2 linked regions of the Roseibium sp. Sym1 genome follow. The protein of the gene in region 2 interacts with the protein of the main gene of each other region in a pairwise test. Links are inferred from orthologs where the notes say so. Each region holds a gene or a part of one and is shown on either strand. Other genes may lie near its edges. The genes, in order: O6760_RS09355 and O6760_RS24230.

Evidence for each region.
Region 1: the proteins of O6760_RS24230 (region 2) and O6760_RS09355 interact in binary tests that used the Escherichia coli proteins (3 or more experiments, as listed by UniProt). The link is inferred for Roseibium sp. Sym1 from one-to-one orthologs.

The regions. Positions count from the first base shown.
Region 1 is NZ_CP114786.1:2,049,327-2,052,416, forward strand. The notes cover bases 62-2,832. They hold O6760_RS09355 (sulfurtransferase TusA family protein), read right to left. Parts: upstream 1,697-2,832; coding sequence 1,427-1,696; downstream 62-1,426. Other genes in these bases: O6760_RS09340 (hypothetical protein), read right to left, coding at 62-319; O6760_RS09345 (low molecular weight protein-tyrosine-phosphatase), read right to left, coding at 379-867; O6760_RS09350 (4a-hydroxytetrahydrobiopterin dehydratase), read left to right, coding at 1,032-1,331; O6760_RS09360 (substrate-binding periplasmic protein), read left to right, coding at 1,923-2,747; O6760_RS09365 (DUF924 family protein), read left to right, coding at 2,790-2,832. In the rest of the region: O6760_RS09335 (phosphatase PAP2 family protein), read left to right, coding at 1-47; more of O6760_RS09365, read left to right, coding at 2,833-3,090. UniProt on the Escherichia coli protein: Sulfur carrier protein involved in sulfur trafficking in the cell. Part of a sulfur-relay system required for 2-thiolation during synthesis of 2-thiouridine of the modified wobble base 5-methylaminomethyl-2-thiouridine (mnm(5)s(2)U) in tRNA.
Region 2 is NZ_CP114786.1:5,207,760-5,210,876, forward strand. What follows is about bases 57-2,854. They hold O6760_RS24230 (cysteine desulfurase family protein), read right to left. Parts: upstream 2,142-2,854; coding sequence 972-2,141; downstream 57-971. Other genes in these bases: sufB (Fe-S cluster assembly protein SufB), read right to left, coding at 57-866; O6760_RS24235 (alpha/beta hydrolase), read left to right, coding at 2,449-2,854. Outside these bases: more of sufB, read right to left, coding at 1-56; more of O6760_RS24235, read left to right, coding at 2,855-3,117. UniProt on the Escherichia coli protein: Master enzyme that delivers sulfur to a number of partners involved in Fe-S cluster assembly, tRNA modification or cofactor biosynthesis. Catalyzes the removal of elemental sulfur from cysteine to produce alanine.

The sequences.
Region 1 (3,090 bases), 3.2 Mb from region 2 along the record:
CCGGGCGCCGCCTTCGTGGCGCGGCACGGGTGTTCTCGCAACACTGAGCCGGTGGCGTTTGTCACTTCCGAGGCCGGGTTCGCTTCAGGATCCTGGCAATTTGCAGCGGCGACCGTTCCTCGACCCAGGTGATTGCGCTGTTCAGGTGCCGGGTCTTGCGGCGGCGGCTGCGCAGGGAGCGCGCGGCGCTCCGGCTCGTGCCGACGATCACGATCATGCCAAGCGCCAGCAACGGCACACCCGTCGGAATGGGCATCCACACCGTTGCAAGGCCGGCAAGGATCAGGACTGCCGCGAGAGACCACCACAGGATTTTCATGGTTCATGCCAAGGGAATTGACCGGGACTGCAATCAATACAGCGCTCTGTGAGACGGATTTATGAACCTTGCGGTGCGCCTGATCGCGGTTGTCCGGCTCCCGTCAGCGAATCGAGCAGGTCGACGCAGCCGGCGCGCACCAGCCGCAGGACGTGGTCAAAGCCGTCCGGACCGCCATAGTAAGGGTCCGGCACGTCCCGTTCAGGGGCATTCAGCAGAAGGCGGATCCGTGCGGATCCGCCGGCGGTCCGGAACTTCAGGGTCTCAAGGTTGTCGCGGTCCATGGCCACGATCGTATCGAAACGGTGAAAGTCCTCCGTGCAGACCTGCCGTGCCCGTTGCGCACTGATGTCCAATCCGTGCCGGGCGGCGACATCGATCGAACGTGGGTCCGGAGGGTTTCCAATGTGCCAGGCACCGGTGCCCGCCGATTCGACCGTAAACCGGCCGGTCTGGCCGGCCTCCTCGACGAGCGTGCGGAAAACGCCTTCCGCCAGCGGCGAACGGCAGATATTGCCAAGACAGACAAACAGGACGGCGTGGTTCACATGTTTCCCTTTCCGAGGACAGGCGCGAAGCGTGCCGTCTTCGTCCCGGGATTGCAATTGCCGCGTCGCGGGCGCACGGTTCTTTATCGGCCGGACCGGCCCGGTTCGCCGCAATGATCCGGTGCTGCAGACGGGACAAGCACGAGATCCTGTAGGAGGAGCAGATGGCAGAACGATTGAAACCGGAAGATCGTGCCGCGGGGTTGAAGGCCTTGCCGGAGTGGCATCTGTGTGAAGGCCGGGAAGCCATATCCAGATCCTTCAAGCTGCACGATTTTCGACAGGCCTTTGCCTTCATGACCCAAATCGCGCTTGTTGCGGAAAAGATGAACCATCATCCGGAATGGTCGAATGTCTATCGCAATGTCGACGTCACGCTGTCGACACATGATGTCGGCGGCTTGAGCCAGCTGGATCTGAAGCTGGCCGCCGAAATCGACAGGATCGCAGGATCTTATGGATAGGGTACTCTCCCGCCAAAGGCATCGCCGTCCCGGCTCGCCCTGCAATTTCAGTCGCTAGCTGACCTGGCCGGATGCGGCACGTGAACGGACTGTGGCTAGCCGCCCTTGGCCAGCACAAAGCGATGACCGCTGTCCGTCCGCTCGGCCTCAAGCAGCGCGTGGCCGTTTTCGCGGCAGAAATGCGGAATATCGATTTCGGCCATGGGGTCGGTGGTGAGCACGGTCAGCCGGTCGCCGTCGTTCAGGCGCGTCAGGGCCTTGCGGGTCTTGAGGACGGGAAGAGGGCATTTCAGGCCCTTGAGATCAAGCATGGTCGCTGTCGACACCGAATGGACTCCGTGCAATGGCCAGATTTTGCATAACATAGTCTGGAAATCACGGCGGGACAGGCATTCATACAAGTTTAGGAAGTGAAAACTAGGTTGTTTTCACAGGATCTTGCGGACGCCGACAAAAACCGGCTTGAGCCGGTGCGACGCCTGGATGTGCACACGGACCGGTCGGCGGCTGCAGGCCGGCGGAGCCATGGCAGGTGTTTTCAGGAAACAATGTCGGCTGCCGGACGTCACGGTGCAGGAGCAGGATGGCTGGATGAAAACGGGATTTTGGAACGTTGCGTGGGTTGCTCTTTCGCTGGTTGCCCTTCTGGCCGTCCCGGCGAAAGCCGAGCCGGGAGAGATCAGGCTCGTCACGCAGAGTTTTGCACCCTTGCAATGGGACAATCACGGCAAGCCGGACGGTTATGTGACAGCCTATCTGCTGGCGGCCGCGGAGCGGGTCAGGGAGATCGTTCCCGTCACGGTCACCGGGTTTGATTTCCTGCCGTGGAAACGGGCCATGCTGACGGCAGAGACGTCTCCCAACGTGCTGTTCTTTTCACTGTCCCGCACGCCCGAACGGGAAGACAGGTTCCACTGGTTGGGCGAGGTGTCGCCCTATGGCCAGTATTTCTATCAGCTGGCGTCGCGGCCGAAGATCGACGTGGAACGCATTGAGGAATTGCGTGATCTCGATGTCAGGATCGGCGTGCAGGACGGCAGCAATCTACTCGCATACCTCAAGAAACTCGGCTTCGAGGGCTCGGGAACGCTCGTACCGATCACGGATTTTCACCAGGGCATTGAAATGCTCTATCTCGGCCGGGTCGACATGCTGCCCCTGACCGGATTTCTGGCCGAGGCAAGCGCATGCAAGCAGGGATATGACGGCAGCCAGCTGCGGCCGGTCATTTTCGTCGAGGCCCTGGCAAAGCCGCTCTGGGCGGTTTTCAGCAAGGGCACGGATCCCGATCTGGTCGAGGCTTTCCGGGCGGAAATGGCCGCGCTGAAGGACGAGGGGTTCCTGAGCGCCCAGATCCGTGAGCATCAGGCCAATTGGGAAACCCTTGCCTGCGGTGCCCTGACGGCAGGCCACTGACGGCCGTCGAGACTTTACAATTTCCGGATCGGATGACAATTCATGAGTGAGCAGACGATTTCCTCCCTCGACGTGCTTGATTTCTGGTGGCAGGCGGGCTCGTCGAAATGGTTCGCCAAGGACGACAAGTTCGACAAGCGGTGCAAGCAGACATTTCTCGGTGCCATCGAGGCCGCCGCGGCGGGAGATCTGGACGGCTGGAGAGACACTCCGGACGGGTCGCTTGCCCTTGTGCTGTTGCTCGACCAGTTCACGCGCAATGTCTACCGGGGCAGTCCGGACGCGTTCAAGGCGGATGCCAAGGCCGTCGAAGTCGCGGAAGGTGCTCTTGCGAAGGGATATG
Region 2 (3,117 bases):
TTGCCGTCCTTGTCGCCCGGGAACCAGTTCTGGACGGTGGAATACTTGATCTCGGCATCGTCCAGCGCGATCAGTTCGACCACGGCCGCGTGCAGCTGGTTCTCGTCGCGCTGCGGAGCGGTACAGCCTTCCAGGTAGGAAACGTAGGAACCCTTGTCGGCGATGATCAGCGTGCGCTCGAACTGGCCGGTGTTCTGCTCGTTGATGCGGAAATAGGTCGACAGTTCCATCGGGCAGCGCACGCCCTCGGGAATGTAGACGAAGGATCCGTCGGAGAAGACCGCCGAATTGAGCGTTGCGTAGAAGTTGTCGGTGACCGGCACGACCGAGCCGAGATACTTCTTCACCAGGTCCGGATATTCGCGGAGCGCTTCCGAGATGGAGCAGAAGATGACGCCGGCCTTCTTCAGCTCTTCCTTGAAGGTGGTGACCACGGAGACCGAGTCGAAGACGGCATCGACGGCAACCCGGTTCTTCGGTTCGACACCGGCCAGGATTTCCTGCTCCGCCAGTGGAATGCCGAGTTTCGCGTAGGTCGCCAGCAGTTCCGGGTCGACTTCATCAAGGCTTTTCGGGCCTTCGACGGATTTCGGCGAGGCCCAGTAATAAAGGTCGTCGAAGTCGATCTTCGGATAGGAAACACGTGCCCAGCTCGGCTCTACCATCTGCTGGAAACGGCGCAGGGCATCAAGCCGCCACTCCGTCATCCATTCCGGTTCGTTCTTCTTTGCCGACAAAAACCGCACCGTCTCCTCGGAAAGACCCTTGGCGCCTTTTTCCGATTCGATGTCCGTTACGAAGCCGTATTTATACTGGTCAACATCGATGGCTTTCACCGTGTCGATGGTTTCCTGTACAGCTGGCATACCTTGCCTCCATTCAGCGGGCCCCGTGCCCGCATTTCATATCCTGTTGCAGGGAGCAGCCCTCGCCTGCCTGTTGCTGGCGGACGCACCGCCGAATTCTCCTGGTCAAGCCGCCTGGTGGCGTGCCTGCGGATTGAGCCTGTCAACGATCCCCGGCCAGAGCTCGAGGAACCTGTCGATGTCTTCTGCGCGCGTGTCCCAGCCCATGCTGACACGCAAGGCGCAACGCGCGAGATCCTCGGCGCCCCCCATGGCGGTCAGAACGTGGGACACGGACACCTTGCCGGAAGAACAGGCCGACCCGGACGACACGGATACGCGCTCCAGATCGAAAGCGATCAATGCCGTTTCCGCCGGAATTCCGGGAACGGCAAAACAGCTTGTGTTGGCCAGGCGGTCTGCACCCTCGCCGAAGATGACGGTCGCTGGACAAACGGCACGCAGTCCCGTTTCAAGCCTGGCTTTCAAGTCTTCCAGATGGCGCGTGTCGGACGCCTCTTCAAGGGCAGCTGTACCCGCGACACCGAAGCCTGCAATCGCGGCCACGTTTTCCGTGCCGCCACGGCGCCAGTTTTCCTGGCCACCGCCGATCATCAGCGGAGATGGCAGCCTGGCCGTGGAACGGACAACAACAGCGCCGATGCCTTGCGGACCGCCGAACTTGTGTGCCGACAGGGTCGCTACATCTGCCTGCCATGCGTCCAGGTCAATCGCCATCCGGCCTGCGGCCTGCACCGCATCTACATGGAAAAAGTGACCATACTTGCCTGCAATTTCACCGATCCGCGCCAATGGCTGGATCACGCCTGTTTCATTGTTGGCCGCCATCACGGAAATCAGGCTCGGGGACGCATCCCGCACCGCCGCTTCCAGGTCTTCCAGACGCACCGCCCCCTGTTCGTCGACCGGAAGCACAACCTGGTCCGCAGCGGCGAAACGGCCCCCCGTGACGACGGAGGGATGTTCAACCGCGCTGCGGAACAGCTTGTCGAGATAGACCGGCGCTCCCTGGTCCTGCCAGACGGGCGTCAATGCGGTCATGTTGGCTTCCGTACCGCCGGACACGAAGGTCACCGCACGGGTCCTTGCCTTGCACAGACGCGCAACCTGCTCGCGCGCGGCCTCGATACGGCCGCGTGCCTTGCGGCCATGGCCGTGAACGGAAGAGGCATTTCCGGCATCACCCAGGACATCGATCATGATCTCGCGCACTGCCGGACGCAGCGGTGCTCCGGCGTTGTGGTCAAGATAGATCGGGTCAGACTGACGCGGCATGACACCTCGGGCCCATGATGCTGTTGTATCCAGACTCGAAATTTCGCTTGTTTGTCAGACACATGTGCGAAATTCCTTGAAATTTTCCGCTGTGACGACGATAACACCCCCAACCGGTCGAACCGAGCATTGCTGCCTTCCGGACTGCCTCTGGGTGGTGATGCGAAGTTTCGAATAATTCTAAACAGGGTTCTAAAAACTTGGAGCTTGAGAGTCAAGTTTAGACTTACGGGAAACCACGTAACCGGCACCCTAATTTCACGCGCCAGTTTCCCTGCGCGACATTATGACAAGGACTTAGTTCTTCATGCCTGAGGTGATCTTCAACGGTCCCGCCGGCCGGCTCGAGGGCCGGTTCCATCCCGCCAAGAAACGGAATGCGCCCATCGCGCTGGTTCTGCATCTGCATCCGCAATTCGGCGGAACGATGAACAACCAGATCGTCTACCAGATGTATTACATGTTCGCCCGGCGCGGTTTTGCCGTTCTGCGGTTCAATTTCCGTGGCGTCGGCCGTTCCCAGGGCTCCTTCGATCACGGCCAGGGCGAGTTGTCCGATGCGGCTGCGGCTCTTGACTGGGTGCAGACCGTCCATACCGACGCGCGTGCCTGCTGGATTGCCGGCTTCTCGTTCGGTGCCTGGATCGGCATGCAGCTCCTGATGCGCCGTCCGGAAGTGGAAGGCTTCATTTCCGTGGCGCCGCCCGCCAACCTCCACGACTTCTCGTTCCTGGCCCCCTGCCCGTCTTCCGGCCTGATCGTTCACGGCGACAACGACAAGGTCGTGCCGCAGAAGGACGTGCAGACGCTGGTCGACAAGCTGAAAACCCAGAAGGGCATCGTCATCGACCACGAGACCATTCCGGGCGCGAACCACTTCTTCGAGAACGACATGGACGACCTGATCGAGCGCTGCGGCACCTATGTCGACAAGCGGCTCGGCCTGACCCCTGCCGATTACGTCGATATCGACTGA